One region of the Pseudarthrobacter oxydans genome, then DNA from elsewhere that is predicted to be linked to it. Evidence: riboswitches for the same ligand, from Rfam matches in the RefSeq annotation. Region 1 holds a riboswitch; the other holds the start of a gene.
What was found. A riboswitch is a leader RNA that binds a small molecule or an ion and turns the genes downstream of it on or off. The one in region 1 is predicted to bind cyclic di-AMP.
Positions count from the first base shown of each region.

Region 2: another riboswitch for cyclic di-AMP. It lies ahead of SMD14_RS03470 (hypothetical protein); the one in region 1 lies ahead of SMD14_RS04085 (M23 family metallopeptidase).

Region 1 is NZ_CP139438.1:879,914-885,170, forward strand. Features, by position in the region: gene SMD14_RS04065 (cold-shock protein) at 1-41, shown strand, start outside; gene SMD14_RS04070 (DUF3027 domain-containing protein) at 48-602, shown strand; gene serC (phosphoserine transaminase) at 668-1,798, opposite strand; gene SMD14_RS04080 (metal-dependent transcriptional regulator) at 2,079-2,771, shown strand; cyclic di-AMP (ydaO/yuaA leader) riboswitch at 2,890-3,132, shown strand; gene SMD14_RS04085 (M23 family metallopeptidase) at 3,143-3,964, shown strand; cyclic di-AMP (ydaO/yuaA leader) riboswitch at 4,077-4,274, shown strand; gene SMD14_RS04090 (C40 family peptidase) at 4,345-5,016, shown strand; gene SMD14_RS04095 (NlpC/P60 family protein) at 5,176-5,257, shown strand, end outside.
Region 2 is NZ_CP139438.1:739,242-744,498, forward strand. Features, by position in the region: gene SMD14_RS03445 (glycosyltransferase family 4 protein) at 1-315, shown strand, start outside; gene SMD14_RS03450 (nucleoside deaminase) at 312-812, opposite strand; gene SMD14_RS03455 (phosphatase PAP2 family protein) at 896-1,678, shown strand; gene upp (uracil phosphoribosyltransferase) at 1,691-2,326, shown strand; gene SMD14_RS03465 (glyoxalase superfamily protein) at 2,387-2,776, shown strand; gene SMD14_RS03470 (hypothetical protein) at 2,792-3,487, opposite strand; cyclic di-AMP (ydaO/yuaA leader) riboswitch at 3,493-3,653, opposite strand; partial or broken gene SMD14_RS03475 (ATP-binding protein) at 3,749-5,257, opposite strand, start outside.

The sequences.
Region 1 (5,257 bases):
CCGCTGCCCTGCGTAAGGTTGCCGACGAGCTGGACGTTTAGGCGCCGATGAACCCGGAAGCTGAACAGCCGGTGGCCGCCGCCCAGGACCAGGACGGTCCGACGGCGGGGGCTGCTGCCGCTGCCAACCCTGCGGCTGCGGGGGCCAAGGCCATGTCCAAGCGCCGCGCGGGTGTTCCGGTGTGGCGGACAGGCAAGCCTGATGCCTTCCTGGCTGCAGCCGTGGACACCGCCCGCACCGCCATCGAGGGCATCACGGCACCGGCTACGATCGGCCAACACCTTGCGGCCAAGAGCGAAGGCGACCGCCTGGTGACCCATCTGTTTGAGTCGAAGCTGGCCGGTTACCTGGGCTGGCAGTGGTACGCGGTGCTCACCCGTAACTCCCGCTCCAAGGTCGTCACCGTCAACGAACTCGGCCTGCTGCCGTCGGAGGATTCGATCCTTGCCCCGGAATGGGTGCCGTGGGCGGAACGTGTCAGACCCGAGGACGAGCAGGAGCCGGAGCAGGTGCCGGCCCAGGAGCCGGAACAGGGCCAGGAATCCGGGGAGGAAAAGCCCGGCGACGGTGGACAGCCCGGCGACGAAGCAAGGACTTCCTGACCACACACGAACGGCGCCGTCCGGGATGATCCCGGGCGGCGCCGTCGTACGTTAAGGCTGCCGGCCTACTTGCGCAGTTCGCCCACCACGTAGTCGATGCTCGCCAGCAGGGCAGAGACGTCGGACGGCTCGATGGCCACAAACGTGGCGATGCGCAGCTGGTTGCGGCCCAGCTTCCGGTACGGCTCGGTGTCCACGATGCCGTTGGCCCGCAGGACCTTGGCCACCACGGCCGCGTCCACTGAATCGTCGAAGTCAATCGTGGCGATTACGTTGGAGCGCTCGTCCGGGTTGGCGACGAACGGCGTGGCGAATTCGGAGGACTCCGCCCAGCTGTAGATGCGTCCGGCAGAATCTGCAGTCCGCGCCGAAGCGAAGTCAAGCCCGCCGTTCGCGTTCAGCCACTGCACCTGGGCGTCCAGGGTCACCAGGGTGGACAGCGACGGCGTGTTGTAGGTCTGGTTCAGGCGGGAGTTGTCAATGGCCGTCTGGAGGTCCAGGAAGTCCGGGATCCAGCGGCTGGTGGACTTGATCCGGGCCGCGCGCTCCAGTGCAGCCGGCGAGAACAGGCCAAGCCACAGCCCGCCGTCGGAGGCAAAGTTTTTCTGCGGGGCGAAATAGTAGACGTCGCTCTCCGCCACGTCGACGTCCAGGCCGCCGGCTGCCGACGTCGCGTCAATAAGGACCAGTGAGCCCTCATCCGCGCCAGCCACGCGCTTAACGGGGGCGGACACGCCAGTGGACGTCTCGTTCTGCGGCCAGGCATAGGCATCAACGCCCGCCTCAGCCTGCGCAGCAGGGCGGGTTCCCGGCTCGGATTTGATGATGGAGGAGGCATCCAGGAAAGGTGCCTTGTTGGTGGCTGCCGCGAATTTCGAGCCGAATTCACCGAATGAGAGGTGCTGCGCCTTCTTCTCCACCAGGCCGAAGCTGGCGACGTCCCAGAACGCCGTGGAACCGCCCACGCCCAGCACCACCTCATAGCCTTCCGGGGCACGGAAGAACTGGCTCAGGCCTTCGCGTACGGACCCCACCAGGTTCTTGACCGGTGCCTGCCGGTGGGACGTTCCCAGGATGGTCTTCGATGCGGCGGACAAGGCATCGATCTGCTCCTGCCGGACTTTGGAGGGACCGGCGCCGAACCGCCCGTCCTTGGGCAGGAGGTCGGCGGGAATAGTGATGCTGGTTTCGCTCACAGGTGCTCCAATTTCGGCGTGGACGGGGTGTTGGTCCGGACGGATGTGGGTGCCAGGCAGTCGCGGCGACTGTGACTCGGGCCCTCCCTCATTCTGCCTGAACAGCTGTTTCAGCGGGAACCGGGACCGTCATAGTCCAGACATTGAGACAGGGCCCCTGCCCGCGCCGTCAACTATTCGGACAAACTCAAAATAGGCTAAGCTTTCCAACGGACCACGCTGCATGTGAAGGCGGTACGGTGGGACAACGCAAGGTACTGCGCTCGAGGAGCTGAGCTGGATGACGGATCTGATCGACACTACGGAGATGTACCTTCGGACCATCTTGGAGCTTGAGGAAGAAAACATCGTTGCCCTCCGGGCCCGGATCGCGGAGCGGCTGCGCCACTCCGGGCCCACTGTGTCGCAGACCATCGGCAGGATGGAACGGGACGGCCTGGTGGTTGTCTCCGGAGATCGGCACCTTGAACTCACGGAGGTGGGCCGGAAGCGCGCCACCGAAGTCATGCGGAAGCACAGGTTGGCGGAGCGGCTCCTGGCCGATGTCATCGGGCTGGACTGGGCCTACGTCCATGACGAAGCCTGCCGCTGGGAGCACGTCATGAGCGAACGGGTGGAACGGCGCATTTACGAAATGCTGAACCATCCCACTGAGTCCCCGTATGGCAATCCCATCCCGGGATTGGCGGCCCTCGGGGGCGAGGCGCAGGCCGCTGCGGACGCGGCGGTCAGCCTGCTTGAGGCCATGAAGACCTACGGCCCGGCGTCTGAGGTGACAGTCAGCCGCCTGGCAGAGCCGATCCAGGTGGAACCCGAGTTGTTGGTCCAGCTTGATGAAGGCGGAATCCGGCCCGGTGCCTCGGTCTCGCTGGAGCGGGTGGGGGAGTACATTTCGGTCCGCGTCCCGGGCATCGAAGGGGCCCTGGAGCTGCCGCCGGAAGTCGCGGCGCACGTCTTCGTGGCCGTACGCTAGGGACCGCTTGAGGCCTCCCGGCTACCCCAACGGGTGCCGGTTACGCAAAGATAACGGAATTGTTACTTTGGGACTTTTGCCCCTATAGTTAAACCCAAGCGTTGATACTAAAGCGTTACCTGATCTGGAGCCGAGCTCTGCCAGCGGATCAGGTGCACGAGTCATTACTGGCAGAGGCGGGGGAACCACAAACGGCAGCCGGGGGACTGCCTTGGGGTGAAGTCCGTCAGCAGCAAGCCTCTTCCAGTGAAGGATCCTCCGTGGATACCTCTGTGCCGAAGCTTGCTTACGGCGGACCGGGTCTTTGAACTCTCTGACCCGAATCCGACAGCTAACTTCGCAGGCTTTCCAGAGAGGAACCCTTCTTGTCCATGCAGACCCCCAGGGGACGCCGCCGCGCAGCGGTGCCCGCTTCGACGCCGCGGGTTGTTGAAGTCATCACCACGGAACGCCCCCGCGATCCCCACCGTGATGCGCGCCGCCGTCGTGGTCCCTTCCGCCAAGTCACCGAGTTCGCTGCTGCGAGCGGAATCGGCCAGAAGGCCGGAATCGCACTCGCAGCCACAGGCCTGGTGCTGACCGTGACGGTGCCGGCCACCAGCCCCGTGATGGCCACCGACGCTCCCGGTGTTACTCCGATGGCAGCCTCAGCCGTCACGCCGCAGCCGCAGATCTCAGCCGAGGCCGGTGCCCAGATCGATTTCAGCCGTTCCGCCGTGGTCACCCAGGCGGATCCGGACGGCAAGCTCAAGCAGCTTCTCAGTGCCCAGTCCGCCGGCTCGGTGTCACGTGCTGCCTCGGCAGGAAGCCTCGGCGCTCCACTGGCCACGCTGACCACAGCGTCCCCCTTCGGCTACCGCGTCAGCCCGATCACCGGTGGCTCAGGCGACTTCCACCGCGGCCAGGACTATGTGGCCCAGTGCGGTACGTCGGTCTTCGCTGCCGCCACCGGTACCGTGACCTTCGTGGGCTGGCACCAGTTCGGCGGCGGAAACCGCGTTGTGGTGGACCACGGCAACGGCCTGGAAACCACGTACAACCACCTCTCCTCCTTCAGCGTGAGGGAGGGGCAGACCGTCTCGCGCGGGGACGTAATTGCCCTTAGCGGGACCACGGGCGCCTCCACGGGCTGCCACCTCCACTTCGAGGTGCAGGTCAACGGCGAAGTGGTCGATCCGACTGGCTGGCTGTAGTCAAGTGACGGTGAACTATCAGATGATCGTGACTTGCCGTGACCTGAATGTGACATTCACTCAAAACTGCTGTACCGTCTAACTCGCGTCAACTTTTCCGAAGTTGACGCTCTTGTGCGGATTGCCTAACTCTGCCACCGCTCAAGGTCCGTTCGCATTTCATCGTCTGGCAGGGGCGGGGGAACCAATTTTGGTCTTGGCTTTGGCTAAGACCTTGGGGTTAAGTCGCAAAACTTCCTTGGAAGCAGCGCGGCCGGGTGACTCCCATCCGAATCCGACAGCTCACCTCGCAGGCATTGGGAGAGGCTACCTTCGTGTCTTCACGCAATAATTCTGCGCGCCACCGTGCGCAAACGGTTCGTACCAACCCCTTGGACACTATGTCCAAGGCTGTTAGTGCCAATGCCGGGACAGTAGGTCGCCAGGCTGCCGTTATCGCCGCAGCTTCCGGTCTTATCCTCAGCATGGGCCTGCCCGCCAACGCAGCGGACACCACCGCTGGTGTTTCCGCTTCCACCGAGTCCGGCTCCGCGCAGGCTGCCCTGGCAGTCACCGCAGCCCCCACGGCCACCGTGTCGTTCGAGCGGCCCGTGGTCAAGACCACTGCCGCCCCGAAGCCGGAGCGGGTGCGCCCACAGTCCACCGCCACGGAAACGGGCGCAGCGTCGAGTTCGGAGTCTGCAGCGGACAAGCTGGCCAAGACTGTCTCTTCCGCTTCCACCTCAGGCATTGCTGCCATCGCCTACACGGGCATTGGCAGCCCCTACGTCTGGGGCGGCACCAGCCCGGTCACCGGATGGGACTGCTCCGGCTTCACCCAGTGGGTTTACGCCCAGGCCGGCATCAGCATCCCCCGCGTCAACGCCTGGACTGCCATGACCCCCACCTCCACCCCGCAGCCCGGCGACCTGGTCATGCAGAACGGCGGAGCGCACGTCGGCATCTACGTCGGCAACGGCATGATGGTCAGCGCGCTCAACCCCTCCCAGGGCACGCTGCTCCACGCCGTAGCCGCCACCGGCACCTCTTCGTTCTTCACCATCAGCAAATAGTTCTTGGACCCTCGGGTCCAAGAACTATTTCTTTGCTCCACCACGCTTTCCGCTAACACCACATCCCCGTTCGGGGCGTGCCGGCGTACCCCCAAGATGCCGGCGCGTCCACATCCCTTGGTGCCCACAACGGCCTGAGGAAAACGAAAGAGAGAACTGATGACTACTCGTGCTACCGCACGGCATCGCGCCGAGGTCACCAAAACCAGCTCAATCGCCATCATCGCCAAGGCTGTCGGCG
Region 2 (5,257 bases), 140 kb from region 1:
TTCGGCATGGTGGTCACCGAGTCGCTCGCCCGGGGTATCCCGGTGATCGTGCGCGAGGGGACGGGCGCCGTCGAGGCCTTGCGCCTGGGCGCACCGGGTACGGACGACGACGGCGGCCCGCTTCCCGGGGCGAAGGTCGCCTTCCCTGCCGATGACGACCCTGCCAACCCGGCCCTGCTGGCCCAGGTCCTCCGCAGCTGGCTGGAGGACACCGCAACCAGGGCTTCCTGGCGCGAAAGGGCGGTTCAGGCGAGGAGCACGCTGCCGGGTTGGGACCGGACAGCGGCCGTGGTGCTGGACGCCATCAGAAGTTAGAGCCGGTGCCCGGCGAAGAAATCACGCAGCAGCCCGGCACACTCCGCCTCGCGCACCCCGGGATAAACCTCAACCCAATGATTCAGGCGGCGCTCGCGGAGCACGTCGAACACGGATCCTGCCGCCCCCGCTTTTTCATCCCAAGCCCCGAAGACCACCCGCGGAATCCGGGCCAGGACAATGGCGCCGGCGCACATGGCGCAGGGCTCCAGGGTCACCACCAGCGTGCAGTCGGCGAGCCGCCAGCCGTCCCCGCTGCCGCCGTCGAGCACTGAAAGCTGGCGCAACCGTTCTGCCGCCTCCCGGATGGCAACCATCTCGGCGTGGGCGGTGGGATCACCAAGCTCCTCCCGCTGGTTCCGGCCGGAACCCAGCACGGCGCCGTCGGGCCCTATGACCACCGCACCAATCGGCACATCCTCCGTAGCAAGGGCGCGGCGGGCCTCGGCCAGGGCAAGGCCCATCCACGCGTCGTGTTTTTTATCTGCGGAGACCATGGCTCAATGATAGTTTCGTGGGATAACCCGAGCCCGTGACGCCCCAGACGCCGGGAGGCACAGTGAGCACCGTCCGAGACCGCATGGACAAGTGGATCAAGCCCTATGCCGCCTTGTGGCTGACCCTGATCATCGGCGGAACACTGGTGGTCACCTTGGCCCTGCTCGGTGCGGAGGTATACGCGAATGTAGTGGACGAGGAGGGGCTGGCCAGCCTGGATATTCCCGCGCTGGAATACTCCCAGTCGCTGCGGAATCCCGAGGTGGACGCCTTCGCCACCGGCTTTACCAACGTGGGCGGGGGGATCGGCATGCCCATTCTCGCCAGCATCCTCACCGCGTGGCTGACATTACTGAGCAGGACGTGGCGGCCCATCGTCCTGGTGGGCGGCGCTGCCCTCGTTTCCACAACTGCCACCACCCTCGGCAAGCGACTGGTCGGCAGGACCCGTCCGGACCATTCGGAGGCGGTGCCGCCCTATGAGACCACACCGTCCTTCCCGAGCGGACACACGCTGAACACAACTGTGGTGATAGGCGTCCTGGTCTATCTGATGTGCCTCCAGTTCCAAATCCTGTGGGCTAGGATCGCCGCGATAACGGCCGGAGCCATCTTCATCATCGCCATGGGCCTGAGCAGGGTTTTCCTGGGACACCATTGGTTGACCGATGTGATGGCCGGCTGGTTCCTTGGCCTTGCGTGGGTGTCCATGGTGATCCTCGCCCACCGGCTGTTCCACCTGATACGCCGCCGCGAGCACGCGGGCCCTGCGCCCACGTTTGAACACCCCGTCCTCCGCGAGGACCACACCGGGGAGCCGGAGGCCAGCGGCGAACGGCCGGGGAGGGGGCCGGCGGCCGGGTGATAGTTTTGACCAATGCGCACTCTCGTTGTGGACCACCCGCTGGTCGCCCATAAGCTCACTGTCCTCCGCGACAAAAACACTCCGTCCCCGGTCTTCCGGCAGCTGACGGAGGAGCTGGTGACGCTCCTCGCCTACGAGGCAACGCGCGAGGTCCGCACCGAGCCAGTCACCATCGAAACGCCCGTCAGCACCACCGTGGGCACGGCGTTCACCAAGCCCACCCCCCTGGTGGTGCCCATCCTGCGCGCGGGCCTTGGAATGCTCGAGGGCATGACCAAGCTCGTCCCCACAGCTGAAGTGGGCTTCCTCGGCATGGCCCGTGACGAGGAAACCCTGGACATCATCACGTACGCTGAGCGCCTGCCCGAGGACCTTACCGACCGGCAGATCTTCGTCCTGGACCCCATGCTGGCCACCGGCGGGACGCTGCGCGAAGCCATCAAGTTCCTGTTCAAGCGCGGCGCCTCTGATGTCACCTGCATCTGCCTGCTTGCTGCTCCGGAAGGACTGGCGAAGCTGGAGGAAGAACTCTCCGGCGCCAACGTCACCATCGTGCTGGCCTCCATCGACGAAAGGCTCAACGAGAAGTCCTACATCGTTCCCGGCCTCGGCGACGCAGGCGACCGGCTGTACGGCATCGCAGGCTAAGGACATGGCAGGCTAAAGCCAGGCCTTTCCTGTTCCCGGCCGCAGGGCTAGCCTGTGCGGATGGACTGGAAACTGGAACTGGTGTTTGTCCCTGTGTCCGACGTGGACCGGGCCAAGGATTTCTACGTCAACAAGGTGGGGTTCAATGCCGATTTCGATCAGCGGCCCACGGACTCCATCCGCTTTGTCCAGCTGACTCCTCCCGGCTCGGCCTGCTCCATCTGCATCGGGGAAGGGCTCACGGACGCGCCTCCGGGTACCGGCTCGAACCTCCAGCTCGTGGTCAGCGACATCCAGGCTGCCTACGAGCACCTGAAGGGCAACGGGGTGGACGTGAGCGAAGTGGACGTGCAGGACTGGGGCCATTTTGTGTACTTCGCGGATCCGGACGGGAACCGGTGGGCCGTCCAGTACATCCCCGGCCGGGAGGCGGGGGAGCAGCAGAAGTAGGTTACTGCATCCCGCCTAGTACCAGTTGTTCGACAAGTGGAAGTTCAGTGCACCACACGGCGACTGGTAGCGCTCCTGGATGTAGTTCAGGCCCCAGTTAATCTGCGTGCGATAGTTGGTGAGGTAGTCGGCTCCGGCGCTGGCCATCTTCTCAGCCGGCAGGGACTGGACGATGCCGTAGGCGCCGCTGCTCGGGTTGGTGGCCGTGGTGGTCCAGTCCGATTCCTTGGTCCAGAGGGTCTGCAGGCACTGCATCTGGTCCGGAGCCCAGCCATAGGAAGCCAGCTGGCCTGCGGCGTACGCCTGGGCGCCTGCGGGATCATTAACCGCGACGACGGGCGCGGGCTCGGGTGCCGGGGCCGGAGCGGGTTCCGGCGCAGGAGCCGGTGCGGGCTCGGCAACGGGAGCAGGTTCGGCTGCCTGCGGGACAACGTTGATCTGCTCGGCTGCGGGCTCAGGCGCAGGGTTGGCCCGGATTTCGCTCTGCTCCATGCTCAGCTTGGAATGGGACTCCGAAGCCTGCGCCCCGGTGGCTGCCACGCGGGCACCCGTGTCGGTGGCCTGGCCCGCAGCGCCAACTCCAACAAGGAGGGCGCAGGATGCTGCCAGCAGTCCGGCGCGCCGGCCGACGGAGGGGAATTTGCCTGCTGCACGCGTGGAGCGTGCATCCGTGCCTGAATTCGGGCGTGGTTTTACAAGGAACTTGGACATAATAGATCGCCTCTCACACCTGCGGAGTTAGCTGTCGGGTTCGGATGAGGGCATCCGGCCGCACGGAAAAAACACGTGCAGGCTTAACCCCAAGGGCAGTCAGTGCCCGGGACGGTGGGTCCCCCGCCTCTGCCGTTGTTCAAGAGGAATCCGGGAAGTGGCAGAGCTTGGCGTCAACCCGGGATATGCGGCCCGAACGGGGACCGCACCCATTCGACGGTACAGGAGTTCAGCGCATAAGTCACATTTTGGTAACGGAGGTCACGATGACGGCGCGCCGCCTTGTGCCATTCCCCGCATGAGGGGTAGCCGCAGGGCGAACTGCGTGCGGCCGGGTTGCGACGTCACCGTTACCCGTCCGCCGTGGGCCTCAACAATGGACTCGACGATGGACAAGCCCAAACCGCTGGTTCCTTCAGCGGCGGACGCACCGGGCGCGCTGGTCCCCGCACGTGCCGCGTCTGCGCGGGCAAACCGGCGAAGACCTGGTCCACGAACTCCGGCGGTATGCCGCCGCCGTCGTCCGTTACGGTCACCACTGCGGCGCCCTCCGGCGTTTTCTCCACCCCCGTTACCACCGTGGTTCCCGGAGGGGTGTGCTTGCGGGCGTTGGAGAGCAGGTTCATCAGCACCTGCCGCAGCTGGGACGGATCCCCGTTCACCACCACCGGCTCGTCGGGGAGCTCCAGCCGCCAGGTGTGCCCTGGCGCCATGACCTTCTCATCGCTGACGCCTTCCACCACCAGCTGGGTCAGGTCCACCTCGGCAAGCTTCAGCGGCTGGCCCTCGTCGAGCCGCGCGAGCAGCAGGAGATCCTCCACCAAAGCGGTCATCCGTTCCGACTGGCTTTGCACCCGTGCCAGCGACTTCTCCCCGTCCGGAGTGAAGTTTTCCGTCATTCTCATCAGTTCGGTGTAGCCGCGGATGGCGGTCAGCGGCGTGCGCAGCTCATGGGAGGCGTCAGCCACGAACTGCCGGACCTTGGTCTCGCTCTTCTGCCGCGCCTGCAGCGCATTCGCAACGTTGTCCAGCAAGAGGTTCAGCGCGTGCCCCACGCTGCCCACCTCAGTTCCAGGGTTGGAGTTCGACGGCGGGACGCGAACGGCAAGTGCCACCTCGCCGGCGTCCAGGGGCAGCTGCGAAACCCGGGTGGCCACCTCGGAGAGCTGTTCAAGGGGCTTCATGGTGCGGCGGATCAGGACCGTGCCCACCAGCCCGATCAGGAGCAACCCGCCCAGCGAGACGAACACGAAGGTCCACACCAGGGACGTCAGCGTGCTCTCCTTGGCGGCCAGGGGGAGCCCTGTGACCAGGACGTCGCCGAAACTGGTCTTGACCGCAATCAGCCGGTAGTCACCGTTTGAGAGCGTGCGGTCAACGGGCCGGGCATCGGTGGCCAGTGCGAGCAGGACCTGCTTGTCCTCGGAGGACAGCGCAGAGCGCGTAGTGTCCGGGGCCAGGAAGCCGGCGCTGTTGACCTGGCCGTTGAGGATGCGGGCGTTCAATGTTCCCACGCTTTGTCCGCGGGAATCCAGGGGGTCCCTGCCGTTGAAGCCGCCGGAGGGAGGCCGGCCGGGATCGTTGGAGCGGGCTGCGGCCTGGCTCAGCTGCTCGTCCAGCTGGCGGGTGAGGAAGGAGTCCATCGAGGCGTAGCTGGCTACGCCCACCGCACCGCAGATGGCGATCAACAGCGCCATGGCCAGCAGGATAAGGCGTGTGCGCAAGTGCCAGGTGGCGGGTTTGAGCCAGCTCCGGGGCTGCGGCTCCGCG